One region of the Acidovorax sp. FHTAMBA genome, then DNA from elsewhere that is predicted to be linked to it. Evidence: predicted binding sites of a transcription regulator. Region 1 holds the regulator's gene; each other region holds the start of a gene.

Evidence for each region. Region 1 encodes FNR, which switches genes on or off when oxygen is low (the NO sensors DNR and NnrR bind a similar motif). Its sites were predicted from a motif close to TTGATNNNNATCAA; they were not measured.
Region 2: the regulator FNR is predicted to act here: its motif matches at 1,638-1,651, upstream of clpB (ATP-dependent chaperone ClpB).
Region 3: the regulator FNR is predicted to act here: its motif matches at 7,223-7,236, upstream of AAFF19_RS12140 (universal stress protein).

What each region holds. Positions count from the first base shown of each region.
Region 1 covers NZ_CP152407.1:2,143,475-2,153,221, reverse strand. The annotation lists gene AAFF19_RS10135 (hypothetical protein) at 1-52, shown strand, start outside; gene AAFF19_RS10130 (cell division protein ZapA) at 49-399, shown strand; gene AAFF19_RS10125 (sulfite exporter TauE/SafE family protein) at 739-1,554, shown strand; gene AAFF19_RS10120 (EAL domain-containing protein) at 1,610-4,048, opposite strand; gene AAFF19_RS10115 (HD domain-containing phosphohydrolase) at 4,045-5,346, opposite strand; gene AAFF19_RS10110 (sulfite exporter TauE/SafE family protein) at 5,534-6,280, opposite strand; gene hemN (oxygen-independent coproporphyrinogen III oxidase) at 6,287-7,669, opposite strand; gene fnr (fumarate/nitrate reduction transcriptional regulator Fnr) at 7,855-8,577, shown strand; gene AAFF19_RS10095 (hypothetical protein) at 8,618-8,911, opposite strand; gene AAFF19_RS10090 (FixH family protein) at 8,968-9,249, opposite strand; gene ccoG (cytochrome c oxidase accessory protein CcoG) at 9,311-9,747, opposite strand, start outside.
Region 2 covers NZ_CP152407.1:1,623,491-1,633,237, forward strand. The annotation lists gene AAFF19_RS07535 (hypothetical protein) at 37-414, opposite strand; gene AAFF19_RS07540 (hypothetical protein) at 422-676, opposite strand; gene AAFF19_RS07545 (hypothetical protein) at 764-994, shown strand; gene AAFF19_RS07550 (molybdenum cofactor biosynthesis protein MoaE) at 1,041-1,517, shown strand; gene clpB (ATP-dependent chaperone ClpB) at 1,726-4,332, shown strand; gene AAFF19_RS07560 (hypothetical protein) at 4,396-4,752, shown strand; gene AAFF19_RS07565 (coniferyl aldehyde dehydrogenase) at 4,834-6,273, shown strand; gene AAFF19_RS07570 (hybrid sensor histidine kinase/response regulator) at 6,245-8,089, opposite strand; gene AAFF19_RS07575 (response regulator transcription factor) at 8,076-8,711, opposite strand; gene AAFF19_RS07580 (hypothetical protein) at 8,887-9,483, shown strand; gene AAFF19_RS07585 (GNAT family N-acetyltransferase) at 9,660-9,747, shown strand, end outside.
Region 3 covers NZ_CP152407.1:2,569,156-2,578,902, reverse strand. The annotation lists gene AAFF19_RS12180 (RluA family pseudouridine synthase) at 1-266, shown strand, start outside; gene AAFF19_RS12175 (nitroreductase family protein) at 283-900, opposite strand; gene AAFF19_RS12170 (EamA family transporter) at 972-1,874, opposite strand; gene AAFF19_RS12165 (MarR family transcriptional regulator) at 1,940-2,455, shown strand; gene AAFF19_RS12160 (SDR family NAD(P)-dependent oxidoreductase) at 2,484-3,257, shown strand; gene bktB (beta-ketothiolase BktB) at 3,350-4,534, shown strand; gene AAFF19_RS12150 (tripartite tricarboxylate transporter substrate binding protein) at 4,709-5,686, shown strand; gene msrA (peptide-methionine (S)-S-oxide reductase MsrA) at 5,780-6,577, shown strand; gene AAFF19_RS12140 (universal stress protein) at 6,705-7,142, opposite strand; gene AAFF19_RS12135 (2OG-Fe dioxygenase family protein) at 7,263-8,042, opposite strand; gene AAFF19_RS12130 (hypothetical protein) at 8,116-8,607, opposite strand; gene AAFF19_RS12125 (EAL domain-containing protein) at 8,850-9,747, opposite strand, start outside.

The sequences.
Region 1 (9,747 bases):
GCTGGAGCGCCTGCCCGCCGCGACCCCCGCCGTCACGAAAGAAATCGAATGAAGCAAATCGAGGTGCAGATCCTCCAGCAAAGCTACCTGCTGACCTGCCCCGAGGGCCACGAGAGCCGTCTCCTCGACGCCGTTGAGCGCGTGGATACCGCGATGACGCGCATCCGTGACGCTGGCAAGGTCCGCGCCCGTGAACGCATTGCAGTGCTGGCAGCGTTGAACCTGGCCTTTGAAATCGCCGATCGTGAGGCCGCCGACCTGGCAGCCAGCGCCATCAGCGCGACGCCAGCGCCGGCTGGACACCAGGCAGCGCTCCTGCCTGACGAGGAACACGAGGATCTGCAGAGGCTGGTTCAGCGTCTGGACCAGGCACTCGGGGATGACGGACGCCTGATTTAGCCCGCCCATATTCACGCCGGATGGGGCGGGCTTTACATGCCCCACGGCTGGAATGCAGGTTGCCAGCGCCTACAATGGGAGTGTCTGCGAAGCCGTCGGGCCTTATATTTCCTTGAACCAATGCTCAACGAGCTCGGGCTTGGTACATTGCCCGGTGAGCGTGATCATCTCGCGTCAGATGAACCCAACGCTTGGCTGCCCTCGCCCACCTGAACCCCCGGTTCAGGATGAGGGTCCGGTGGCATTCGCAGACACCCATTTTCAGATGCCTGTCCAGTGCGCACCCTGCGCCCCATCCAGTGCACTCCCGCGTTCTCCCCTTCCTTTCTTTCTGACCCCATGCTGGATCCCCTCCTGATCGTTGAACTCGGCGTGCTGGGCCTTGCCACAGGTTTTCTGGCAGGTCTGCTGGGCATTGGCGGCGGCATGCTGCTTGTGCCGTTCCTGACCTACATCCTCGGCGCGCAACAAGTGGCGCCCGATCTGGCCGTGAAGATGGCCATCGCCACTTCCATGGCGACGATCATGTTCACATCCATCTCCAGCGTGCGCGCCCACCACAAGCGCGGAGCGGTGCGCTGGGACATCGTCAAGCGCCTGGCACCAGGCATCGTGCTGGGGGGCTTCATTGCCAGCCTGGGCGTGTTTTCGCTGCTCAAAGGCTCGTTTCTGGCGATCTTCTTCGCACTGTTCGTGAGCTTCTCGGCGACGCAGATGTTCCTGGATAAAAAACCGGCGCCCGCGCGACAGATGCCTGGCGGAGCCGGACAGGTTGCTGCAGGTGGCGTCATCGGATTCCTGTCGGGACTGGTGGGTGCGGGCGGTGGTTTTGTGAGTGTGCCTTTCATGACCTGGTGCAACGTTGCCATCCACAACGCCGTGGCCACCAGTGCAGCGCTAGGTTTCCCGATCGCGCTGGCCAATGTGGTGGGCTACGTGATCGGCGGCCAGAACGTGACCGGTCTTCCCGCCGCCTCGGTCGGCTATATCTGGTTGCCAGCATTGCTGGTGATCGCCACCTGCAGTGTGCTGACCGCGCCACTGGGTGCAAAGGCGGCGCACAACCTGCCGGTGAAGCAGCTCAAGCGGGTATTTGCGTCCTTGCTGTTCGGTCTGGCGGCATACATGCTCTGGAAGGGCGTGGCAGCCCTCTGACTGGTGCGCGGCCGCCCGTGCGGTTGCCAGCGGCTGGTGCCACGACCCGCCAGCACTACGCCGGGCTTCGCCTGCCCTGGGCTTTCAAGGGCAATGGTTTGCCCAGCATGGCGCGAAACTCCTCGGACGGAAGCCCGGGCGCACACAGAAACCCCTGGTAGTGGTCGCACTGCATCTGCAGCAGCACCGCTTGCTGGGTTTCGGTCTCGACGCCCTCCGCCACCACCTCAATGTGCATCGCGCGGCCCATGCTGATGATCGCACTCACAATGGCCCGGTCGCCTTCGTCATCAGGGAGCCCCCGCACAAACGACTGATCGATCTTGAGTTTGTGGATAGGCAATTTTTTAAGGTAGGCGAGGCTGGAGTAGCCAGTACCAAAATCGTCAATGGCCAGTCCAATGCCCAGACCGGCCAGAGCCAGCAAGCGCTGCTCCATTTCCTGCGCGTCCTGCAGCAGGATGGTTTCCGTGAGCTCCAGTTCAAGCAGCGTGGGAGGCAGTTGGTGCACCGCCAGCAAGCGCGTCAGCCGTTCGACAAAGTCGGGTTGCCGAAACTCCAGCGCCGACACATTGACAGAGATCATGATGGGCGTGCCACCGTGCATCCACATGGCGGCCTCGCGTACCGCCTGCTCCATGACCCATGCACCCAGCGTGACGATATATCCCGACTCTTCCGCCAGCGGGATGAAGTGCGCCGGTGACACGGAGCCAAACTCGGGATCGGTCCAGCGGATGAGCGCCTCGGCGCCGGTGATTCGCCCCGTTGCCATGTGCACCTGAGGCTGGTAGTGCACCGCCATAAGGCCCTTGCCCAGCGCCTGACGCATGGCATGCTCCATCTGCATGCGCGACAGAAGGTTGGCATTCATCTGCGGCTGATAGAAGCCATAACTCCCCCGCCCCCGCTCCTTCACGCGGTACATGGCGGTATCGGCCTGCTTGATCAGATCATCGAGCGTGGCACCGTCCTGCGGGTAGAGCGCCATGCCGATGCTGCACTGGATGGAGAAGCCCATGCTGTCGAGCGTGAACGGCTTGAGCATGTCGTCCAGAATGCGGCGAGCGACGCTCTCGGCCACTACGGCATCTCCACCATGCAGGTAGATGACGAACTCATCCCCACCGAGCCGGCAAAGCATGTCCGTCTGGCGCAGGCAGGCCTGCAGGCGCTCTGCCACCAGCTGCAGGACGCGGTCCCCAAATGGGTGACCCAAGGAGTCGTTGATGATCTTGAAGCGGTCGAGATCAAGGAACAAGATCGCAAAACCCGTATCGCTTTGGCGTGCCCCCTGAATGGCGGTATCCACCCGCTGCGACAACAGCAGGCGATTGGGCAAGCCCGTGAGCACATCACTGTAGGCCAACTCTTCAATGCGTTTCTGGGCTGCGTGCTGAAGGGTGAGGTCGCGCATGAAACCAATGCTCTGTACCAGACGCCCCTCATCGTCACGCAGTGCCACCCAGGACAGCTGCACGGCGCAGTAGGTGCCATTGTCACGGGGCAGCCAGAGCTCGCCCTCCCAGAAACCTTCATGGGCCCAGCCCTGCAAAACCTGCTCCATGAACGCTGCATCCGAACCGCCGCCAAACAGGGAAGCTGCCACGCAGCCTTCAAACGCCTTCGCAGACGGGCCTACAAGGCGTTCGCAACCGGGGTTCATGCGCAGCACACGGTGCTGGCTGTCAGCAATAAAAATGGCGTCGAGACTGGACTCGAAAACGCGGGCAGCCAGTCGGAGGCTGGCCTGTATCTCGGTCTGGCGGGTAATGTCGCGGTACGAATACACGCGTCCGACCGGTCGTCCCTGAATGAACTGGGGCACCGTGCGCATCTCCAGGACCATCCCATCCCGCAGCGTCACGATGTCGGTGCTTTCCAGCATGGGCTCGCGTACAAGGGCCGCCATGCGCTCCACGTAAGCGCGTGCATCCTGTGTCTGCGCCACCATGTGTGCATAAACCGCCGCGTCATCGCGCTCCACCAACAGCTCGTTAGGGATGTTCCAGAGTTGCGCCAGCCGCTGGTTGAATGCACGCACCGTTCCCTCGAGGTTGCACACCAGCATCCCGTCAGCTGCAGAGTCGAGCGTGGCCCGCAGTTCGGACAGCAATGTCTCCAGCTCGCGCTCGGTGGACTCCTGTACGCTGCGATCGAGCATGGTGACCATGAAGACCGAAAGCGCAGGATCGTCGCCGGGAACCCGCGTGACCCTGCGATCCACCGGCACCAGTGTGCCGTCGGTTCGTAAAAGGCTGGTATGGGAATGGATGCCGTCTGCAAGCACCTCGGCCGGCTCACCCCAGAACGCCACGTCTTGCGGCGTGCAGGCCAGGCGCAACACCGACGTACCTACCATGTCGGCCAAGGTCAGGCCCACCAGGCGCTGGGCAGCAGCATTTGCGTGCAGGATGTGCAGGCCGGTCTCTTCCACCAGCCACACAGCCTCCTGCAATCCGTCCAGCCAGGCGTGAGACGGGGAAGCTGTCACGACTCAGCCTCGTCAGGCCCCGGGGCGACGGCGCGCTCAAAGAAGTAGCAGATGCGCTGGCGAGGAGAGAGATAGTCCAGCGCATCCCGCGGCAGCTGCGCCGGCTTGAGGCTACGACGGATACCCAGCTCAGGCACCGTTTCAAGATCCAGAATCTGTGCCTCGTCCTTGGGAACGCGGGGGTCATGCACGATGACCTTGGGCCGCAACGGACGTGAGGAGTTCACGGAGACCACCGTGGCATAACGGTCGTTGACCAGCTGCACGATGGAGCCGGGCGGATAGACGCCCATCATGCGGATGAATGCCCCCAGCACCACGGAGTCGAAACGTACCTTCAGCTGGGCAAAGATGACGGACAACGCCTCGTGCGGCGTGAGCGCGTCCACACCGTTGGCAGGATTGCACATCCGGTCGTAGCGGTTGACCAGCGCGAGAACCTGACTCGACCGGCCCAGATCAGGGCCCGACAGCCGCAGCGGAAACCCGCTGCCGTCAGCCATCTCATGGTGCCGGGCGACAGCAGTCCACACGGGCTCGCTCAGCCCCATGCGCTTGGCAAAGGTCACTGATTCTGCGACATGGCTTTCGTAGCGCAAACGCTCTTGCGGAATCATGGAAGCGGTGGGCTGCCGGAGATTGGGAGGCAGCTTGATCTTTCCCAGATCATGGATCAGCGCCGCGATGCCAAGGTCGAACAGTTCGGCACTCTTCATGCCGAGAGCCCGCCCCAGGAGCAGTGAAATCACCATCACATTGATGGGATGGAGCGCATTGCGCTCGCCCACGCCCTCCGACAGAAGCCGGATGACCGAGTCACCATTTTCAAGAAGTTCTGCAACACAGCCGGACACCAGCGCATCACCCTTTGCACGGGCTTCCTCGGGCTGGGCGGTCACGACCCGTTCGAGCGCCTGGTACTGCCTTGAGGCCTCACCAAACCGCTTGTCGCACGCTGCCAGGGCGCGGTTCTGGGCGTCGAGCAGTTCACGCCGTCGTTGGGCCTCAGCGTCCACCAGGACTGGCGCCCCGGCTGCATCCACCTGTCTGCCCGATACCGTATCGTTCATTTCCGGCACATCCCAGGCCGCCGGCACCAGATCCCTCAGTTCCGGATCACTCTTCTTCGGGAGGTAACGCACTTCCGTCAGCCCCAGCTCCCTCAACGCAGCGATCTGCTCCGCCGAGGCAACCCGAAAACTGCTCACCGGGAAAGGATGGTGCAACCAGCCCACGTCAAGCTGGATGTACATGCCGACGCGCAGTTGGCTGATGTCAATGAGGATGGAAGAATTCACTTTCGGGCGTGTGCAACATCGTGACGTCGATGCCACCAATGGTTACACAAATTATCGCCAGTTCCACCGAGGCATCAGCGAGGGGTATCGGTTGCCGCAGCTTAACGGCAACAGTCGCCACACAAAGCAAGGCCCGCCGCAGGGACGAGCGCAATCAGGATGGTCCCTGGACGCCTGAAGCAGCCGCCTACCGGCACCACAGCGAAGGCTTATAGACCAGATCCATCCAGAGTGCCCAGCAGGCGATTCCGAAAAGCAGGCCTCCCGCCACCCGCGTTCCCCAGTCCGCGCGGGCTGTGTTCAGCCTTGTTTTCAGTTGGGTCCAGACCCATGGCCCTCCCGCAAGCCACACCCCGCTGCCCAGCCCAAACAGTGCCATGGTCACTGCGCCTTCGAGAGGACCTCCGCTCAGGGCGGCCACCAGCAATGCCGAATAGAGCAAGCCGCAGGGCATGAGCGCCCACAGCCCACCCGCAAAGAAAACCCCGGAAGGGGCACTGACCATGGGACGGGCGCGCGCCCATACGGCTCGGGCCGCGTTCTCCAGCCATTGCGGCTGGCGTGCCTGCACCATCATCATCACACCCCAGGCCATCACGGCGACATGCATGAGCGTCCAAGCGGGACGCAAGGCGGTCGTGTGCTGGGTAAGCCACGCCAGACTGTCCATTGCCCATGCTGCCAGGCAACCCGCCAGCGAGTAACCGAGCAGGCGTCCGACATGGAAAGCCGCCGCGCGCCGAAAAATGCCACCCCGCGGCATCCACTGCACGGTGTGAGTCCCGGGCGATGGTGCCATCCGGTCAGTGGCAGAAGCTTTTTGCTCCCGCCCCTGCCCCACCAGCGCACCACAGGGCGCTGAGCACATCGCCAGGCAATGAGTGCCTCCGACAAGCCCCATCAAGAAGGCAGTCGATGCCACCGCGATCATCATGATCGTTCAGATAATGCGGGAAAACCGTGCCCGATTGCGATCTGCCTGGAGATAGCGGTCGAAGACCATCGCAATTCCACGCACAAAGAACCACCCCATCGCCGTGACTTCAATCCCGTCAGGCCGCAGGACGACAAGTCCTTGCTCTGCCATGGCTTCCAATTGCACCAGTTCGCTCGAAAAATATTGCCTAAAGTCAATCAACCAGGCCTGTTCCATCGGTTCGAACAACAGCTCACCCTGGCACATCAACGCCATGATGACGGCACGGCGAACAAGATCGTCCCGTGTCAGCGCCAACCCGCGCACCACAGGCAACCGCCCCTGGTCGAGCAGGTCGTAATATTCCTCCAAGGTTTTCGCGTTCTGGCTGTAGGTCGCCCCCACACGGCCAATCGCTGAAACGCCCAGGCCAATCAGGTCGCAGTCCGGCTGGGTGCTGTAACCCTGGAAGTTGCGATGCAGCCGCCCCTGCCGTTTTGCCACTGCCAGCGCGTCTTCAGGCAACGCAAAATGGTCCATGCCCACATACACATAGCCCGCGCCCATGAAGGCGTCCAGGGAACGGGAAAGCATCGAGACTTTCCCCGCCGCAGTGGGCAGCTCGACCGACGCGATGCGACGCTGTGGCTTGAAACGTTCGGGCAGATGTGCATACGCATACAGTGCGATGCGGTCCGGCCGTAGTTGGGCGACCTGGGCCAGGGTACGATCAAAGGACTCTGGGGTCTGGCGGGGAAGTCCGTAGATCAGATCCACATTGATGGATTCAAAACCCAGTGACCGCGCAGACTCCACCAGCGAGAACACCTGCTCTGCGGGCTGAATGCGATGGACTGCTTTCTGAACCTCCGGATCGAAGTCCTGCACACCAAAACTCAAGCGGTTAAAACCCAGCTCCGCCAGCACCGCAAGGCGGTCCGCATTGACCGTGCGCGGATCCACCTCGATCGAATACTCTCCGCCTGGCGCGAGCGTGAAGCTTCGCTTGAGCATCGCCATCAACTCACGCAGCCCATCATCCGTCAGGAAAGTGGGCGTGCCCCCCCCCAGGTGCAACTGGCTCACGACCTGGCCCAGCCCGCAGTGGGCAGTGTGCAGGTCGATCTCGCGACTGAGGTAGCGGAGATAGACCTCCGCGCGGTCATGGTGTTTGGTAATGATCTTGTTGCAGGCGCAGTAGTAACATAGTGACTCGCAAAACGGGATGTGCACATACAGTGACAGCGGCAAGGCCTTCGCCATCGAGCCCAGGCGCCGTTGCTCCAGTGCAAGCGCATAGTCATCCTTCCCGAAGGCCTCGACAAATCGGTCGGCAGTGGGGTAAGAGGTATAACGAGGACCCGGCACATCAAAGCGGCGCAACAGGTCGGGTGTGACAACGGTCATGGGAGATTTCCTTGCGTACACTGCAACTGTGCCTTACGCTGAGGCCATTGTCCTTGACCTGCGTCAAGCGAAGAACTGACCCCTTCGACGACAATTTGATGTAAGTCAGTCGCCCAACCGTACGCCACAGTGCCGCTGCGGTGGCATATTGAGCCTTTGCTCACATCCAACCTGTTCCTGTGCTTATGAATCCGCTCACCATCAAAGTCGCCTGCTCCAACTGCAATCTGCGTGAGTTGTGCATGCCAGTTGGCCTGAACGACGAGCAACTTCAGCGTATTGATGAAATTGTTGCGGTGCGTAGGAAGATCAAGCGCGGAGGCACGCTTTTTCGCAACGGCGAGTCTTTTACCTCCTTGTATGCGATCCGCACCGGTTTCTTCAAGACCTGCGTCGCTACGGAAGACGGCCGCGACCAAGTGACGGGTTTTCAGATGGCTGGCGAAATCATCGGCCTCGATGGCATCGTGAATGACCACCATACGTGTGACGCGGTGGCTTTGGAAGACGCAGAAGTCTGTGTCATGCCGTTTGACCGCATCGAAGAACTGTCGCGTGAAGTCAATGCGCTGCAGCACCATGTGCACAAGATCATGAGCCGCGAAATCGTTCGCGAGCACGGCGTGATGCTGTTGCTGGGCAGCATGCGTGCTGAAGAACGCCTCGCAGCTTTTCTGCTGAACCTGGTTCAGCGTTTGCATGCGCGAGGTTTTTCGCAGTCCGAACTCGTGCTGCGCATGACCCGGGAGGAAATCGGCAGCTATCTCGGCCTGAAGCTCGAGACGGTGAGCCGGACTTTTTCAAAGTTCGTGGAAGAAGGCATTGTGGAGGTCAAACAGCGCCATGTCCGCATTCTCGAAACCGATGCACTCAAGCGCATCGTGAACAACCAGCCCGCCTGCCATTGACCCGCCAACACTGCGCTGCCATCCGCAACCTGCAAGCCCTTCAGGAGCAGGAAGTCGTCTTGCGGCAATCATCGGGGCGCTCCCCCTCCGGCACAGGGCAACGGTTGAGCTCGAAGGGTGACATGGCCAGCAGTGTGGTCAGCGCACTGGACGCCATCGTGATCGCCCAGAACGCAAAAAAGGCCAGCGTGTAGACCCCCTGCCGTGACAGCGCGAGCGGTTGCCCAAACCAATGCAGATCTTGCGGATCCACCATGGCAAAGACCAGCATCTCCAGCACACCAGCCATCAGAAACGCTGGCCACGCAATCCACATCAACCGTTGGGTCCACATTGTTTTGTCTCCGGGTAAGCCCTTGCAAGCCATGAGCCGCAGGGGCCCGTTGTGTATCAGCGCGGCTGGTCTTGCGCTGGCGTAGCCGCATGGTTGCGGCCCTTCATCGCGGGTGCGAGGCTCTTCTCGGGTTCCGCAAGGTTCTTGTTGATTTCAATGCCCTGGCGATAGTAGTCCTCGGCCACCACGGGATCAGGCCGTGAAATCGCCAGCCACAACGTCACAAATCCCGCGACGATCACGATGAGCGGCCCAGCAATGATCAGCCAGACATGGCCGAACTTCCACCACGGTTCTGGGACGGAAGGCTCAGCACTGAGTGCAGAACTGGTTGGCATGGTGTTAACTCCTGAAAAATAGTCGGCTGAGAGCACACAGTGCCATCACAAAACAATCATCCTAGCGCGGGACCAGAAACACCGATTTCTCGGTCACATGGCTCGCAGTACCCAAGGCCTGAACGTCGAACTGAACCGCATGGGAACCCGCTGGCGCTGACCCGTAGGGAATCTGCAGCCTGACAGCGACCCACCTGGATTCAGCAGCTCCAATCTCCACCTCTGCATCCGAAGCGACCACCAACCCCTCAAGGCCGCGTGCGTCAATGCGGTAGCGCTGCGGGCCTTCTGTAGCGTTCATGATCTGCAGGCGGTAGATGTTCTCCAGCTTGCCCCCGGCCACAATGCGCGACAGGGCGGCACGGTCTCTAACCACATCCACCTTCAGTGGCGTGCGCGTGACCAGGCTGGCCATCATGCCCACGCACAGCGCGACGAGCACGGTGCTGTAGATCAGAACGCGCGGACGCAGGACGCGGCGCAAAATCTGGGACTGGC
Region 2 (9,747 bases), 520 kb from region 1:
AGTATAGCCAGGCCCTGGCTGGCGCGGCAAACGCGCTCAGCGCCCCGACGCTCCAAGTCCGACAGGCTCCTGGCGGGGTACCTCGTCCACCGGCACAGGTTGCGGGGCCATCAGCAAAGGGCATTGCCACGCCAGCAGCTCGGCCAGCCGGGTGACGACCCACGTTGCTTCGGCCACCGACACGCCCGATTCGGCCGTGCACAGCCCGGCATGGATGCGCTGCAGGATCTCGGTTTCAGACGGCGCCTGCACGTGGTAGAGCGTCTGCGCATGCTCCACCAGGTGGCCTGCCAGGTCTTCGCACAGCTCGTAGCGGGTGCGCACGGTGTCGGCCTTGTCCGTCAGGCGCCCCCGTGTGTCGGTGTACACGGCCATGAAGGAGGGGGGCACGTGGATCTGGTTGTCGTCGTCCATGGGGGGCTCAGTCGGGGGTGAACAGCCGCTCGAACCGGGCCTGGTCGGAGGCCAGCTCAAACGTCACCACCTGCCCCATCTTCATGTCCGACAGGCGGCAGGCGCCAAATAGCGTTGTTTTGCCTGCGAGTTCCATCACCTCCAGGTCAATGATCGCGTAGGGGTGGGGCACAAACACCTGGTGCTCGAAGACGTCGCGCACGGTGTTGCGCGGGGACGGGTAGAGCTTGTAGAGATCGGTCTGAATCGTTTGTGTGGCCATGGATTGAAAGGGCTTGGAAGATCGCGCACCGGATCGCATGCGGGTACAGTGCTGGCGAATCGTACAGACAAACGTTTTTATCCCTCTATGGCACGCAACAAAAGTGAATGGCCCGCCAAGGTACTGGCCCTGGTCAAGGGCGGCAATGTGAATGCTGCCATTGCGCAGATCAAGGTGGCTCCCACCGTGGGTGACGTCACGCGCCTGCAGGCACTGCTGGCGCAATTGCCCCCTTCGCCCGCACTGGCGCAGCTGAACAAGGTGGTGGAAGAAGAGCGCGCCCTGCTGGCGGCGCCGCGGCTGCACCGGTCGCCCTGACCAACTGCCTGTCTGAACACCACATGCCCCGCTGAGAAAACTTGCCATGACCTTGCCCCGCGTTTCCATCCAGACCGAGGACTTTGACCTCTCCACCGAAGTCGCTGCGCTGCGCCGTGAAAACAAAGGTATTGGCGCCGTGTGCAGCTTCATCGGCACGGTGCGTGACCGCAACGAGGGCGACCAGGTGTCCTCGATGGAGCTGGAGCACTACCCCGGCATGACCGAAAAATCCATCGAAGCCATGGTGGACGAGGCCTTCCGCCGTTTTGACATCTTCGGCGCGCGGGTGATTCACCGCGTGGGCCTGCTGCAGCCCCTGGACCAGATCGTGCTGGTGGCCGTCACCAGCGCCCACCGGGGCCAGAGCTTTCAGGCCTGTGAATTTTTGATGGACTACCTCAAGACCCAGGCGCCGTTCTGGAAGAAGGAAGAAACCCCCCAGGGCGCGCGCTGGGTGGATGCCCGCGTGAGCGACGACGCGGCGTTGGCGCGATGGGGCATCACCGCGACCAATGCCTGATGCCGCACCCCCTGGTGTGGGGTGTAAATATCGGTCAAATTGGCCTCTATCGCTTGCTGGTAAAGCGCGAGTAGCTACTAAATTAGTAGTATTCGGGTAAGGCGACGCCGGGAGCGTTTGCTGACGCAGGTCAATCGGTGCGCAGGCGCAGTGTCTTGAAATCAGCCACCCCCCGCCTCAAGTGCTCTGCAATTCGGAGGACATCCACATGCGTCTCGACAAATTCACCACCAAGTTCCAGGAAGCCCTGAGCGATGCACAAAGCATTGCGCTGGGCAATGACCACGCCTACATCGAGCCCGTGCACATGCTCGTGGCCATGCTCAAGCAGGACGACGGACCCAAGGCGCTGCTGCAGCGTGCGGGCGCCAATGTGCCCGGCCTGCTGGCAGCCGCCGAGGCGGCCGTCGAGCGCCTGCCCCAGGTGCAGGGCAACGACCAGGTGCAGGGCGGCCCCGAGCTGGGCCGTGTGCTGCAGGCTACCGAGAAGGAAGCCATCAAGCGCGGCGACCAGTTCATCGCCAGCGAGCTGTTCTTGCTGGCCGTGATCGACAGCAAGGGCGAGGCCGCCAAGATCGCCAAGGACAATGGCCTCACACGCAAGAGCCTGGAGGCCGCCATTGAAGCCGTGCGCGGCGGCCAGAAGATGGACAGCGCAGAGGCCGAAGGCCAGCGCGGTGCCCTGGCCAAATACTGCCTGGACCTGACCGAGCGCGCCCGGCTGGGCAAGCTCGACCCGGTGATCGGCCGCGACGATGAAATCCGCCGCGCCATCCAGGTGCTGCAGCGCCGCACCAAGAACAACCCCGTGCTGATTGGCGAGCCCGGCGTGGGCAAGACCGCCATCGTCGAAGGCCTGGCCCAGCGCATCGTGGCGGGCGAGGTGCCCGAATCGCTCAAGAACAAGCGCGTCCTCTCACTGGACATGGCGGCCTTGCTAGCCGGTGCCAAGTACCGCGGCGAATTTGAAGAGCGCCTGAAAAGCGTGCTGAACGAGCTGGCCAAGGACGAAGGCCAGACCATCGTCTTCATCGACGAGTTGCACACCATGGTGGGCGCGGGCAAGGGCGAGGGCGCGATGGACGCGGGCAACATGCTCAAGCCCGCGCTGGCGCGTGGCGAGCTGCACTGCGTGGGTGCCACCACGCTCGACGAATACCGCAAGTACATCGAAAAAGACGCTGCGCTGGAGCGGCGTTTCCAGAAAATCCTGGTGGGTGAGCCCAGCGTGGAGGCCACCATCGCCATCCTGCGCGGCCTGCAGGAGAAGTACGAAGTGCACCATGGCGTGGACATCACCGACCCGGCCATCGTGGCTGCGGCCGAGCTGAGCCACCGCTACATCACTGACCGCTTTCTGCCCGACAAGGCGATTGACCTCATCGACGAGGCGGCGTCCAAGATCAAGATCGAGATGGACTCCAAGCCCGAGGTGATGGACCGCCTGGACCGCCGCCTGATCCAGCTGCAGATCGAGCGCGAAGCCGTGCGCCGCGAGAAGGACGAGTCCTCACAAAAGCGCTTTGCGCTCATTGAGGAAGAGATCACCAAGCTGCAAAAGGAAATCGCCGACTACGACGAGATCTGGCAGTCCGAAAAAGCCCAGGCGCAGGGCAGCGCCCATGTGCGCGAGGCCATTGACAAGCTCAAGTTCCAGATCGAAGAGTTCACCCGCAAGGGCGAATTCAACAAGGTGGCCGAGCTGCAATACGGCAAGCTGCCGGACCTGGAAAAGCAGCTGAAAGAAGCGCAGGCGCAAGAGGCCGGCAAGGACGGCGCCCCCGCCGCGCGCCGACTGCTGCGTACGCAAGTGGGTGCCGAAGAAATCGCTGAGGTGGTGAGCCGCGCCACGGGCATCCCCGTCGCTAAGATGATGCAGGGCGAAAAAGACAAGCTCCTGCAGATGGAGGCCAAGCTGCACGAGCGCGTGGTGGGCCAGCAAGAGGCGATTGCCGCCGTGGCCAACGCCATCCGCCGCTCGCGCTCGGGCCTGAGTGACCCGAACCGGCCCACGGGCTCGTTCCTGTTCCTCGGCCCCACGGGCGTGGGCAAGACCGAGCTGTGCAAGGCGCTGGCGGGCTTTCTGTTCGACAGCGAAGACCACCTGATCCGCATCGACATGAGCGAGTTCATGGAAAAGCATAGCGTTGCGCGCTTGATTGGCGCGCCTCCGGGCTATGTAGGCTATGAAGAAGGCGGCTACCTCACCGAAGCCGTGCGCCGCAAGCCCTACAGCGTGCTGCTGCTCGACGAGGTGGAAAAGGCCCACCCCGACGTGTTCAATGTACTGCTGCAGGTGCTGGACGATGGCCGTCTGACGGACGGACAGGGCCGCACCGTGGACTTCAAGAACACGGTGATCGTGATGACGAGCAACATTGGCTCGCACCTGATCCAGGCCATGGTGGGGCAGGACTCTGACGACATCAAGGAAGCGGTGTGGGGCGAGCTCAAGAACCACTTCCGGCCCGAGTTTTTGAACCGCATTGACGAAACCGTGGTGTTCCACGCGCTGGATGCGCAGCACATCGCCTCGATCGCCAGGATCCAGCTGCAGCTGCTGCAAACCCGGCTGGCGAAGATGGATTTGGAATTGCAGGTGTCCGATGCTGCCTTGGCAGAATTGGCCAAGGTGGGGTTCGACCCGGTGTTTGGTGCGCGGCCGCTCAAGCGGGCGATCCAGCAGCGCATCGAGAACCCGCTGTCCAAGCTGCTGCTTGAGGGCCAGTTCCCGCCCAAGAGCGTGATCGCTGTGAGCGTGAACCCGGTGCTGGAGCCGGGGGTGTTCCAGTTCAGCGCCGCGCCGCAGGGTTGACCGGGGCCGGGGAAAAGGGTCGAGCCCCTTTTCCCTTGCCCGAATGTGAAGGAGAGGTGTCGTTTGAATGAATTTGTTGCGGGCGTCCTGCGCCTGTTGCTGCGGGTCGTAGTCATTGCCATGGGGCTGGTGTTGTTTGCCAGCCTGCTGGTGGCTGTGATGGTGCTGGCGCTGGTGTGGTCGCTGCGGGCGGCCTGGGCGCGCATCACGGGCCGGCCCGTCACCCCGTGGGTGATGCGCATGGACCCGCGCACGGGCTTTCACACCGTGTTCCGCTCCACCGAACGCTGGACAACTGCCCGCCCGCGCTCGGCTGACGCAGCGCATGACGCCACCGACGAGGCTGCAGCGTCGCGCCGGGGTGGCGTGCTGCCGGGCGCCGCCGAGGTGACTGACGTCGAGGCGCGTGAAGTGCGTTGAGCGCCGACCTCCCCTCACAAACCCCTTCGCTGCACGTTCTGCCCGCGACACGATGCCCGGGGTGTCTTCTATGATCCGGGCATGACACCAGCCGATATCCACGCCCACTTCGATCTCCAGCGCCAGGCCAGCCGCGCCCATGTGGATGTGCCACTGCTCGTGCGCCGCGAGCGTCTCCTGCGCATCTCCAAAATGCTGGACGAGCACGGCGCCGTGCTGGCGGCCGCGGTGCAGGCAGACTTCGGCATGCGGTCGCCGCGCCTCACGGAAGTGGCTGATTTTTTCGTTCTGCGCACGCTGCTCTCGCACACGCTGAGCCATCTGGCGAAGTGGATGAAACCCCGCAAGGTGCGAACGCCCCTTTACCTGCAACCCGCGCATGCGTTCATCCAGCGCCAGCCGCTGGGCGTGGTGGGGGTGATTTCACCGTGGAACTACCCGGTGCAGCTGGCCCTGGCGCCCGCCATCACCGCGCTGGCAGCCGGCAACCGCGTGATGCTCAAGCCCAGCGAGTTGACACCCCACACCTCGGCCCAGCTGGCGTTGCTGGTGGCGCAGTTTTTCTCACCCGACGAGTTCTGCGTGGTGCAGGGCGATGCCAACCTGGCAGCCCTGTTTGCCTCGCTGCCGTTCGATCACCTGGTGTTTACCGGCTCCACCGCCGTGGGCCGCAAGGTGGCGCAGGCGGCAGCGCAGAACCTCACGCCCACCACGCTGGAACTGGGCGGCAAATCCCCCTGCATCATCGACGGCCACTGCGACATGCAGGACGCCGCCCTCAAGATTGCGCACGGCAAGCTGATCAACGCGGGGCAAACCTGCATTGCCCCCGACTACGTGCTGCTGCCGCGTGGCCGCGAGGGCGAGTTTGCGCAGGCCTACCGGGCTGCGGTGTCGCGCCTGTTCCCTACCATCGAGGGCAATGCCGACTACGCCTCCATCATCACGCCGCGCCACCACGCACGGCTGCGCACCATGCTGCAGCAGGCGCAGACGCAGGGCGCGGAGGTGCAGACCATCGACCCGGCTGCAGGCAAGCCCGCAGCCAGCACGGTGGGCACGCTGGGCGACGGCGCCAGCCGCCAGATGCTGCCCACGCTCGTGTTCGGCGCCACGTCGCAAATGCAGCTGATGCAGGAAGAGATCTTTGGTCCCATCCTGCCGGTGATCTCGTACGAGCGGCTGGACGACGCGGTTGCCCACATCAACGCCGAGCCCCGTCCCCTGGCGCTGTACTGGTTCGGCCAGAGCGAGTCGGTGCGCGACGACGTGCTTCGCCGCACCGTGAGCGGGGGTGTCACCGTGAACGACACCCTCATGCACATCGCCCATGACAACCTGCCCTTTGGCGGTGTGGGCGACAGTGGCTGGGGCGCATACCATGGCGAGCAGGGCTTTCTGCGCTTTTGCCACCAGAAGTCGGTGCTGGTGCAATCGCGCTGGGCCATGGGCTCGCTGTTCTACCCCCCCTATGGCGCCCGGTTCGACCAGGTCATGGGGCTGCTGCGGCGCTGGCTGTAGGCGCGGGGTTGCCCAGCGTGGGCTGCGCCATGAGCTGGACCATGGCATTGCGCAATTGCCCGGTGGACACCGGCTTGTGCAGCAGCAGCGCGGAGGTGGATTGCGCATCGCGCAGGCGCTGGGGCGAGGTGTCGCCGGTCAGGATGATGGCAGGTACCGGCGTGCCCAGGTAGGCGCGCAGGGCCTGCAGCACCTGCTTGCCGGTCTCTTCGTGGCGCAGCCGGAAGTCGGTGATGATGATGTCCGGCGTGATGTCGTCCAGGCACTCCAGTGCATCGGCGCTGGATTCTGCGGTGATGCACTGGCAGCCCCAGCTGTGCAGCAGCGACTGCATGCCCGTGCGCACGGCTTCGTCATCGTCGATCGCCAGCACCTTCAGGCCGCTGAGGCTTCTCGCATCGGGTGCCGTGGTGGTGTCGTCCTCCAGCGCGCCCTGCCAGCGGTCAAGCCACAGCCGGAACACCGAGCCCCGGCCTGGCTGGGACAGCACCTCCACTGACGTCTTCATCTCCCGCGCCAGGCGCTGAACAATCGCCAGGCCCAGCCCCAGGCCCTTGCGGCGGTCGCGTTCGGGGTTTCCGAGCTGGTGAAACTCCTTGAAGATGTTGTCCCACTGGCTTTGCGGAATGCCGGCGCCGGTGTCCCACACTTCCAGGGCAAGGCGTTTGCCGCGCGTGCGGCAGGCGATCAGCACGCCGCCCCTGGCGGTGTAGCGCAGCGCGTTGGAGATGAAGTTGTGCATCACCAGCCCGACCAATGAGCGGTCGGCAAACGCGGCGGCCGATGTCTCGCGGGTGCGGTACACGAGGCCAGCGGTGTCGGCCTGCACACCGAATTCCTGCTCCAGCGCCGTCAGCAGGGGCTGCACGGCGAAGGCATCGGGCCGCACCTTCACCACGCCCGCTTCAAGGCGCGAGTAGTCGAGCAGGGTGGTCAGCATTTCGGCGGCCGCGCCCGATGCGGCATGGGCGTGCCCCAGCACCGTGCGCTGGTGGTCGTTCAGGGGGCTGCGCTGCAGTGACTCCAGAAACAGTCCCATCGCATGCAGCGGCTGGCGCAAATCATGGCTGGCAGCTGCCAGAAAGCGGGATTTGTCGCGGTCGGCCTGTTCAGCCGCTTCCTGTGCGGCCAGTGCGCGTTGCGATTCGGCACGCAGCTGGTTGACCAGCCGGTCGTTCTCCAGCTTGAGTGCAATGCTGCGGCGGGTGGCCCGGTCTGCCGTGCGCGCCTGCAGGCCGGTCAGCGCGAAGTACACGCTGGTGAGGAAAAGCGCAGGCCACATCACGGGCCCGCCCGCCAGGGCCACTGCCACCATCACCCCGCCCACTGCACTGCCAAGGTACGTGACGTACGCCCTGTACAGCGGCGCGCCCAGCCCCAGGGCACCCGATGACACGGTGCTCACGATGCCGATGGCGTAAATGACGCTTTCCGGGCTGCCCCAGTAGAGCACCACATAGCCCAGGCTCCCCCAGCTCAGCCCCATGGCGGCCATGCAGGCGATCAGCTTGCGCGCCGCCTGCCGCGCCGGGTCGGCAAAAGGCGCAATGCTGCGCACGGTGAGATACACCCCGGCCACCACCAGCGCGTGTGCCACCAGCCACACGGTGATGGCCTCTGGCTGGGTCACCCGCGCCATGACCCACAGCGTACCCAGCGCAGTGGCCAGCGAGGCCAGCAGCGTCATGGGGAAGTTCTGCCGCAGCAAGGCCACCTGCTCGCGCAGCACCTCGTCGCGCTCCCACACCGGCCATCCCCAGCGCGTGGGGGGCTGCACGGCATCCGACCCTGGCGGCAGTACCTCAGAGGGGGTCATGAAGCTGGGGTGTGGACAGGCCCAGGCGCTGGGCCGCCAGCAAGGCGGCGCTGCGGCTGTTGACGCCCAGTTGCGCAAAGATGGCCGCCACATGCACCCGCACGGTGTTCTCGCTCAGCCCCAGGTCGCGCGCAATGACCTTGTTGGGCTTGCCGGTGCACAGGTGCGACAGCACATCCAGCTGCCGCGCGGTGAGCGACGGGGTGTCCGGCCCGCGCGTGGTGGCGCTGTTGCCGCTGTTGATCGGAAAGCAGGGCTGGCCCGCCAGGGCGCAGCTGATGGCCTCCAGGATGTCTTCGGCGCTCGCGGACTTGGGCAGAAAGCCATCGGCGCCGCGCACGCGTGCCTCATGGATCGCATCCGGTGCCACGCTGGCCGATACCAGCACGATGCGCGCCCGGGGGCAGGCCTGGCGCAACAGGCGCAAGCCGTCCAGGCCACTCATGCCTGGCAGCTGGATGTCCAGCAACACCAGGTCGGCATCGGCCATCTCCAGCGCGCAGGCTTCGGCGATGGAGCCTGCCTCGGCAATCGAGCCCACCCGGGGGTGGTCCTGCACGATCAGGCGAAGCCCGGTACGGAACAGATTGTGGTCGTCCACAAGCAAAAGGCGGGCAGTCATGCACCAAGTATTGCGCACAACGCCGTGTTGCGGACTAGTCCATTTGTGCGATGGACGCAGGTTGGCTCACTTTCTAGACTTTCCGTCAAGCATTGAAATGCACCTGGAACAGGTCCCGGGGCGTGGCAATGCGCAAGCCTTCCGGTTCTGTTTTCTTGCTATTCAAAGGTGTTCCATGACTGCCCATGCTCTGCACTCCCCGTCGCCCACTTCCGATGTGTCCCGTCACCACAGCGAGCGTCGGCCTGGCGCGGGTGTGCAATGCAGTGCGGTGCTGGGGGGAAACACCCTGGCGCACATCGTGGAAGAAAACTGCCCGGGGATGCTGCCCTCGGCCGGGGTGGTGGTCGAGCACCTGGATGCGCAGGCTGGAACCTGGCAGTTTTCGCTGGACGAGGGGCGGACCTGGCGCGCCATCCGCACCGACCTGATCAACCGTGCCGGCAACATGGGCCTGGCGCTGAACCGCGATGCGCGCCTGCGGGTACTGCCGTTTGCGGGCCACCGGGTCAGCGGGGTCCGCGTGGCTTTTCACACCGTGCAGCGCAGCCACGGGATGGGCAATGGCAGCTACCGCCCCTACGCAAGCGACGAGCGGGAAGAGGGGTGCTCCTGCACCGTGACCCTGGTACTGGCGCTCTCTGCGATCAACGGAGCTCCGCCCGTGGTGCACGTGCCGCGGCCGCGCAACAAGCGCGCACTGGTGCAGCGAACCGCACCGGGTGCGGGGCCGGCAGGGGGCTCACTGGGCGACGGCATGGCGCTGGCGTGACGGGGCTTGCGGCCGAGCTGCCGCGTTTTCGTGCGCCCTGAACGTTGGGAAGCCGGATAAGGAGCGGAAGGGGGAGGGAGGGGGACAAAAGGAGGGCGCCACGGGGGCTAAAACCGTTTGCGGCGACAATGCCGGTCCTTTTGTTTTTTCATTCCCCGTTTTCGTTCGGTTTTTCCATGTCCAGTATCCAGGTTCGTCCCGCTACGCTTCGCGATGCCAAAGCCATTGCCCAGATCCACACCGTCTCTGCCCAAGAGGCCTACA
Region 3 (9,747 bases), 430 kb from region 1:
AGCCCAGCCTGACCCGCTGGCGCTTGCTGGCCCAGGACGAGGCGGCATTCAGCTCACGCGTGGAACTCGAACCCGTGACCGGCCGCACCCACCAGCTGCGCGTGCACCTGGCCGCCATCGGCCACCCCATCCTGGGCGACGCGCTGTATGCAGCCGAAACCGCCCGACAAAAAGCGCCCCGGCTGCTGCTGCACGCCTGCGTGCTGGAGTTTGTGCACCCCCGTCACGGGGCGCCATGTCGTTTCGAATCCGCGCCGGGTTTCTGATGCGCAGCGGGGCCCGTCAGACCAGCGCAAGCACCTCGGCCACCGGCCTGCGCGGCTTGGGTACAGGCATGACCGCAGCACGTCCCACCGCCACCAGCATCACGGGCAATTCGTCGGACTGCAGCCCAAACTCGCTCGCCACCCCCGTTGCGTCAAAACCGCCCATGGGTGCGCTGGCCAGTCCCATGCCCTCGGCCGCCAGCATCAACGTCATGGCAGCCAGCGAGGCCGAGCGCACCGCTTCATCACGCTGCAGCTGGTCATCAGGAGCATGCGCCGCCGTGGCCTGCGCCACCCAGGCGTCCCCCACCGCCTGCCCAAAAACACCGGCACGCACCACGGGCGCGAGCCGATCGGCCAGTTGGGTGTGGGCCTGCAGCGTGCCGCAGATGATGTAGGTGACAGCCGCATCCAGCACCTTCTGCTGGCGCCAGGCCAGCGTGTGCAGCCGTGCCTTGGCCGCTGGCGTGCGCACCGCGATAAAGCGCCAGTTCTGCAGGTGGTAGGCCGTAGGCGCCCGCGTGGCCAGGCGCACCAGCTCGGCAATCTGGGCTTCATCCAGCGCATGACTTGCATCGAAAAGGTGGGTGGAGACGCGGGTTTCAATGGCCGAAGCCACGGTGTGAGAAGACATGAAAACACAGACCTTTCAGATCAACAAAGAAAAAAGGAAGGAGCACATCAAAGAGCGGAGCGCCTGGGGTGTCAGCGGCCCGCGCCGCGCTGCGCCATGGCCCACTGCACCGCCAGCACACAGCCCAGCACCGTGGCCATACCCAGCAGCGACACGCCGCGCATGGCTTGCCCCAGCAGCGCCCAGCCCAGCAGCACGGCCGTGAGCGGGCTCAGCAGCCCCAGCGACGCCACCGCCACGGTGGGCAGGCGCTCGATGCCCCGGAACCACAGCACATAAGCCACCAGTGCACCCGCCAGGCAGAGGTACACATACCCCCCGGCCTGCGTGGCCGTGAGCGTGGGCAAAGGCGGGTCGGCCCACCAGGCCACCGGCGCGATCATGAGCCCGCCCAGCAGCAGCTGCCAGCCGGTAAAGGCCAGCACCGGCAGACCGGACTGCCAGCGGCGCGAGAGAAACGTGCCCATGGCCATGCACACCGTGCCCGCCAGCGCCGCTGCCACGCCCCACCCATCCCAGACAGTGCCGGGGGCCAGCAGCATCAGCGCCATACCCGCCACCGCCAGCACGCCCGCCCCCAGCGCCACGCCCGACGGGCGGCGCTGGTCCACCGCCCAGGCCAGGCCCATCACCACCAGCGGGCCAATGGCCCCGACCACGGCGGCGAGCCCGCCCGGCAAGCGATAGGCCGCCACAAACAGCAGCGCCTGGAAGACACCGATATTGAGCGCAGCCAGCAAAGCCATGCGCCCCCATCCCCCGGGCACAGGCCACCGACGCGCCCACAGCACCAGCAGCAGCCCCGCAGGCAGCGCCCGCAGCAGCGCTGCGGTGAACGGCCGGCCGGGTGGCAACAGCTCGGTGGTGACGATGTAGGTAGAGCCCCAGATGACGGGCGCGAGCGCGGTGATGAACACGTCCCACCAGTTGGGTGACGACGACGGTGATGCTGACGAAGTCGAGTTTGAATTCATTTTTATCTTTAATTCAAGATAAACCACTGTAGCATAAAATCTCGAAATCAAGACAAATTACGACCATGCCTGACCCTCGCCCCCCAGACGCCGTGGATGCCATCCTGGCCCAATGGCACACAGAACGCCCCGATCTGGACGTATCCCCCATGGGCCCCATCGGCCGCCTCAAACGCTGCGCGGCATTGATGGACCGGCGACTTGAAGCCGCGTTCGCGCCGTTCGGCCTGTCATTCTGGGAGTTCGACATGCTCGCCACGCTGCGCCGCTCGGGAGCCCCCTTCTGCCTGGCGCCCACCACGCTGTTTTCAACCCTCATGGTCACCTCCGGCACCATGACGCACCGCATGGGCAAACTTGAAGCCAGCGGGTGGATTGAGCGCCTGCCGAACCCTGCTGATGCACGCGGTCTGCTCGTGCAACTCACGCCAGCAGGCCTGGCGCTGATCGACCGGGCCCTGGAAGCCCATGTGGCCAATGAGCATGCGCTGCTAGCCCCGATGCGTGCATCCGACGTGGCAGCCCTGGACCGGCGCTTGGCCCAGCTGCTGGCCATACTGGAGCCTGCGGGCGACAGCTGACCGCCACATCCCGCAGTACCATGGCGGGATGCCTCACAACCACCTCTACATCCTCACCGGCGCATCGCGCGGCATGGGCCTGGCCATGGCCCAGCAGCTTCTCAAGAGCGGCAACACCCTGATCTGCATTGCCCGTGGCACCAACCCTGACCTGACCGCCGAGGCCAAGGCAGCTGGCGTCACCATTGAACAGTGGCAGCAAGACCTTTCGCAGGGCGAGCAGGCCGCCCACAAGCTGCAAGCCTGGCTGCAGGCCCAGGGCCCGCAGGCGTTTGCCAGCGCCATCCTCATCAACAATGCGGGCATGATTCCGCGCATTGCGCCGCTGTCGGCCAGTGCCAACCCGCATGATCTGGCCGACCTGGCCACCGCCCTGCGTGTAGGGCTGGAGGCGCCCATGCAACTGACCGCCGCCTTCCTGGGTGCAACGGACAGCTGGACGGTGCCGCGCAAGGTGCTCAACATCTCCTCGGGCCTGGGCCGCCGGGCCATGGCCTCGCAGGCTGCCTACTGCGCCGCCAAGGCGGGCATGGACCATTTCACGCGCTGCGTAGCGCTGGACGAGGCACTCAAGCCCCATGGAGCCAAGGTATGTTCGCTGGCGCCCGGTGTGATCGACACGGACATGCAGGTTCAGCTGCGCGGCGCCGACCCGGCCGCCTTTCCGGACCGCCAGAATTTCGCCAACCTCAAGACGGGTGGCCAGCTCACATCCCCCGCCGAAGCCGCCACCCGCGTGCTCGCCTGGCTGGAGCGCGCAGACTTTGGCACCAACCCGGTGGCCGATGTCCGGGACGCGTGAATCGGATCACTCCTGTTTTCATAGCTGCCAGCGCATGCTGGCTAAGCCCCAGTGGCCAATTTGACCTGAAACCCCTTTGAAAGGATCACCCCATGACCCGTGAAGTCGTCGTCGTCAGCGCAGTGCGCACTGCCATTGGCACCTTTGGCGGCAGCCTGAAAGACGTGCCCCCCACCGAACTGGGCGCCCTCGTCGTGCGCGAATCGCTCGCGCGTGCCAACGTGGAAGGCAAGGACGTGGGCCATGTGGTGTTCGGCCATGTGGTCAACACCGAGCCCAAGGACATGTACCTCTCGCGCGTGGCGGCCATCAACGGCGGCTGCGGCGAAGGCACGCCCGCCTACAACGTCAACCGCCTGTGTGGCTCGGGCCTGCAGGCCATCGTCAACGCCAGCCAGTCCATCCTGCTGGGCGACACCGACGTGGCGATCGGCGCCGGTGCTGAAAACATGAGCCGCGTGCCCTTTGCCAGCCTGAACATGCGCTGGGGCGCCCGCATGGGCGACACCAAGATGGTGGACATGATGATCGGCGCACTGCACGACCCCTTCCACAACATCCACATGGGTGTGACGGCCGAGAACATTGCCGCCAAGTGGGGCATCACGCGCGAAGACCAGGACAAGCTGGCGGTGGAGAGCCACAACAGGGCCGAACGCGCCACGCAGGCGGGTGTGTTCAAGGACCAGATCGTGCCGGTCACCTTGAAGAGCAAGAAGGGCGACGTGTTGTACGCCACCGACGAGCACTTCCGCCCCGGCGCCACGATGGACGACCTGGCCAAGCTCAAGCCCGTGTTCATCAAGGAAAACGGCACGGTGACGGCAGGCAACGCCTCGGGCATCAACGACGCCGCCGCCGCGGTGGTGCTGATGGAAGCCGGTGCCGCCAAGGCGCGGGGCGCCAAGCCCCTGGCCCGCCTGGTGGCCTACGCCCACGCAGGTGTCGACCCCAAGTACATGGGCATCGGCCCCGTGCCAGCCACGCAGCTAGCGCTGAAGAAGGCGGGCCTCACCGTCAACGACCTGGACGTGATCGAAGCCAACGAGGCCTTCGCCGCCCAGGCCTGCGCAGTGACCAAGGACCTGGGCCTGGACCCCGCCAAGGTCAACCCCAACGGCTCGGGCATCTCGCTGGGCCACCCCATCGGTGCCACGGGCGCGCTCATTACCGTCAAGGCATTGCATGAGCTGCAGCGCATCCAGGGCCGCTATGCGCTGGTGACGATGTGTATTGGTGGCGGCCAGGGCATTGCCGCGATTTTTGAACGCATCTGAAGCCCTGCCAGGCCCGGCAGCCATCGCCGTAGGCGATGCTGCCCTCCTGCATTGGCAAGGCCGGCCTTGCGCAGGATCAGCGATCATCCACAGGAGCTGGCACTAAGACCCGCAGAGCCGAACGCGCAGCGCGTTTGCCCCCCTCTCATTGAACCGACGGAGACACCCCCCGCCATGATCCGCACCCTGCTTTCTTTCACCGCCCTCGCTTTTGCCCTGGGCACCACGGCAAACGCCCAGGCCCCGGCTGCGGCCTATCCCACCAAGCCCATCCGCCTGATCGTGCCCTTCCCGCCCGGCGGCGGCACCGACATCCTGTCGCGCCTGGTGGCCACCAAGCTCACCGAAGGCCCCAAATGGACCGTGGTGGCGGACAACAAGGCGGGCGCGGGCGGCACCATCGGCATTGGCGAGGCTGTGAAGGCTGCGCCCACGGGCTATGACCTGGTGATGGGCCAAAAGGACAACCTCGTGATCGGCCCCTGGCTCTACAAGAACCTGCCGTGGGACCCGACCAAGGACCTCACGGCCGTGGCCCACGTGGCCTGGACGCCCGTGGTCATCGCCACCAGCGTCAACTCCAAGTACAAGACCCTGGCCGATGTGGTGGCCGCCGCCAAGGCAGCGCCGGGCACCATCACCTACGGCTCGCCCGGCAACGGCACGTCCATCCACCTGGCCGGCCATTTGTTCGAGCAGGCGGCGGGCATCAAGCTCAGCCATATCCCCTACAAGGGCTCCAACCCCGCGCTGATGGATGCGCTGGCGGGCAACGTGGACCTGCTGGTCTCGTCCCTGCCCTCGGCCATGGGCCAGATCAAGGCCGGCAAGCTGCGCCCGCTGGCGGTCACGTCGGCCAAGCGCAGCTCTTCGGTGCCGGATGTGCCCACCGTGGCGGAATCGGGTTTCAAGGACTTTGACGTGAGCACCTGGTACGGCGTGCTGGCCCCTGCCGGAACCCCCGCAGCGGTGGTGACCACGCTCAATGCAGAAATCAACAAGCTGCTGTCCACCCCCGAGATGAAGGCCGCCATCCAGGCGCAAGGCGCCGAGCCCGAAGCCATGACGCCTGCCCAGTTCAGCGCCCTGCTCAACAAGGAGTACGGGCAGTGGAAAGGCATTGTGGAAGCGTCTGGCGCCAAGATCGAGTAAGGTGACCTGACGCGCGGCCGGCGCCCCTGGCCGACCACAGCCGCCCATGGCCCCAGGCACCTGCGTGCAGGCCGTGGCCCAGGAGCCTTTACCGTGCCGCAACCTCCCCACAAGCCCGCGCAACGCCACGGGGCATCTGGCCCGCCGGACTCTGCGGCAACCACCGCACCCCAGCCCCCATCCAACATCGGCTCCAAGCTGCTGGTGCTGGTGGGCGTGCTGATGCTCGCGGCCTTGCTGTATGCGGGCGCCACGTCCGGCGCCCGACCCTCGGTGGCGCTGCCGCCTCCAGAGACTGATGTGAAGGCGCCCAGCCCGTCGGCCACCGCCACTGCCGTATTTGCAGGCGGCTGCTTCTGGGGCGTGCAGGCTGTGTTCCAGCACACACAGGGGGTACTGAATGCCGTGTCGGGGTATGCAGGCGGCAGCAAAGAGACGGCCAGCTACCCGATGGTCAGTTCCGGTAAAACAGGTCACGCCGAGGCCGTTGCGATTACCTACGACCCGCAGGTGGTGAGCTATGGGCAGCTTCTGCAGATCTTCTTTTCGGTGGCGCACGACCCGACCGAAATCGACCGCCAGGGGCCCGACTACGGGCCGCAATACCGGTCTGCCATTTTTTACTCCACGCCCGATGAGCACGGGGTTGCCCAGCAGTACATCGCGCAGCTCGACGCCACCCAGCTGCTGGCGCGCAAGATCGCGACCACGCTGGCCCCGCTGGACGCCTTCTACCCGGCAGAAGACGAACACCAGGACTACGCGACGCGCAACCCGCACTCCATCTACATCGCCACGTACGACCGCCCCAAGATCGCGCAGCTTGAGGCTTTGCTGCCCGAGCGTTTTCGCGATACGCCGGTGCTGGTGGCCGGGCAAGCGCCACGCTGAACCCCAAACAAAACGGCTCCATCCAGGAGCCGTTTTGCAGAATGCGCGTATTGCGCGTATTGCGCGTATTGCGGGTATTGCGCTTAGTGCGCGTATTGCGCTTAGTGCGCGCTACCGAGTGCCGCGCCTAGTCGCGCACCACCAGCACGGGGATATGGACCACGCCCAGCACGCGCTGGGTGACGCTGCCGAGCACCAGCTTTTCCAGCCCACGGCGCCCGTGCGAACCCATCACGATCAGGTCGGCGCCCGTGCTCTCCAGGGCGCGCAGGATTCCGTCGTGCACTGCATGTCCCTCGCCCACCACGGTGGTCACCGGCACACCGGCATCGGCCATGGCTTTGCGGGTGGCTTCCAGGGCCGTGTTGGCCTCGGCGGTGGCGGCATTGATGTACTGGGCCTGGCCGTAGGCAAAGTCAGCCCCGACGCCGGTGAAAGGATAGGGATCTACCACGTAGACCGCCGTCACGGCGCTGCCAAAGGTTTTGGCCAGCCCGGCGGCCTTGGACACGGCCAGCATCGACGTATCAGAGCCGTCGACCGGAACCAGAATGTGTTTGAACATGGTGCTTCTCCTTGGGTTGAATGTTGTGGCGGGCTTGTGGCCCACACGAACCAGTGTGAACGCCCACCTTACCGCGCATCTTGATTCGCATCAAATTCAATGCAGTTCCAAAGGGATTGTTCAGGCCGCCAGTGCAGGCGGCTCCACCGCGTCCGCCCCCTGAAAGCTGCCCCTGCGGCACGTGATGACCAGGGTGTCGCGGTGGCCCGCTGCCGCCATCGGCTGGATGGGCGTGGTCTCGTGGATCATGCGGGCGTCGTCGAGCAGCAGCAGGGACCATGGCTCGGTGAGCGTGAAGCGCTGGCCAGCCGGGCCGGCGGCTTCGAACACACGGGTCTCGCCGCCCTTCACGCCCTCGCGGCCGACCAGAAACACGGCCACCAGGTCAACCCCGTCGCGGTGTGCCCCCTCGGGGGTGGGCCGTCCGATGCCATCCGTGGTGTCGATGCGAAACTGGTGCGCCTCCACAAACCAGGGCACCGGGGCCCGTGGGCCCGCAAACACCGCGTCAGACACGCCTGCCAGCGCTGTAAGCAGCTGGCGCCACACGGGCTGCGCCACGGTGGCCGCCTCCATGGGCGCAAACCAGCGCTCCATGCCGCCGTGCAAGGCGTTGTATTCCACCGGCTGCCAGTGCGCACGGTGGGGCACCTGCTGCATGTGGCCGCTCTGCACCACAAAGCAGGCGTGGCGCCGCCGCCGGTAGCGGCCGCCATCCTTGAGAAAGTCATCGGGGGGCAAGCCTGCCCAGTCGGCATTCAGCGCCATCAACGCGGCAAGGTCGCAGCCCACCCAGCGTGCCACATCGGAAGGCGCCAGCACGGCATACCCGTGCTGGCGCAGCTGGTGGACGACTTCGGTGGGAGCAGTGAACGGGGGAGCGAAAGTGACGTGGGCCATGGGGCAAAGCTTAACCGCTGGTACTGCGGTCTCGCTGCCAACAGCCGTTGATCACATCACGGCGACGCGCCCTTCAGTCGCGGTGCTTGCGCCCTTTGTCCTTGTCTTTGTCCTTGCCATGGCCGCGCCCACGGTCGGCTTTGCCCCCGTGCCGGTGATCGTCGTCCCAATGGCGATCCTGGCGGTCATAGCGACCGTGGCTGTACGGTGGCGGGCCCCGGCGTGGAGGCGGCTCCTGCACAAAGTACACAGGCTGACTGCACGCGTTGTAGCGGGCACAGTGCTTGCCCCAGTTCTTGGCGTGGCCGGGCGGTACATACAGATAGATTGGCGAGCGCGGTACCACCACGGCCGGGCGGTGGATGATGACCGGCTCGGCGTAGATCAGCGGAGGCGGTGGCGCGTTGCCGATGTTGATGCGGCCGTACACGCCAGGTGCCAGCTCGCCTCCCACGGTGGCGTTGACATAGGCCTGTGCGTGGGCGGCGCCTGCGGCTGCGAGCAGCAGGCCTGCAGCCGCGCCCGAAAGAAGCAGGCGAAGGGTTTGAAGGGCATTGTTTTTCATGGGGAACTCCTTGTTTTTGCCACGCCTGGATGGCACGGCAGGTGCACGTGGTCATCGTCAGCATGTCGGCCTGCATTTGTAACAAAGCCATCGCCAAGATATACCCCCCCGCAGGTTAAAAATGTAAGCAAATGGCGACAACATCGGTGCCCGCGGAATTCACATCCAAGTCGTTTCTAAGCCAAATCGGCCTCCAGCGCTTATGCAGCATGCGCCTGCAGCTATCATTTTTATGAGGCGTGTCAGGCATTGACCCCCATCGCTGCCGCATGCAGGTCGGCTGCGGGGCCGGGGCGTCCGAACAGATAGCCTTGCCAGGTACGGCAACCCAGGCTGGAGAGCATGTCCCGCTGCTCGGCGGTTTCCACGCCTTCGGCAATCACCCCGAGGTCCAGGCTCTGCGCCAGTGTGACGATGGTGCGGGCTATGGTCGCGTCGTTGGTGTCCGTGAGCAGGTCGCGCACAAAGCCCTGGTCGATCTTGAGCTGGTCGAGCGGCAGACGCTTGAGGTAGCTCAGGCTGGAATAGCCGGTGCCAAAGTCGTCCAGCGCAAAGCCGATGCCCACCGCCCGCAGGGTGGCCATGCGCTGGATGGTGTCCTCCACATCGTCCAGCAGCAGCGTTTCGGTCAGCTCCAGCTTCAGGCGGTGGGGGTTGGCGCCGGTCTCGTCGAGCACGCCCAGCACCTCGTCCACAAACTGGCTGTGCCTGAACTGCCGTGCGCTCACATTGACGGCCAGCGTCCAGCGCGCAGTCACGGGGTTCCGGGCCCACTCCACCAGTTGCAGGCAGGCGGTGCGCAGGATCCATGCGCCCAGCGGCACGATGAGACCCGAAGCCTCGGCCACCGGAATGAACTCGGCCGGGGACACCAGCCCACGCTGCGGGTGCTGCCAGCGCACCAGCGCCTCGGCCCCCACAATGCCGTCGTGCTCGCGGATCTGGGCCTGGTAATGCAGCAGAAACTGGCCGTCCCGCAGCGCTTCGCGCAAACCGGCTTCGAGCAAGGTGCGCGCCGTCACGTTGGCCTGCGTGCGCGGGTCGAAGAACCGCAAGGTGTTTCGCCCTGCCCCCTTGGCCTGGTACATCGCCATGTCGCCGTGCTTGAGCAGTTCGTCCACCGAGCCCCGCGCATCGGCA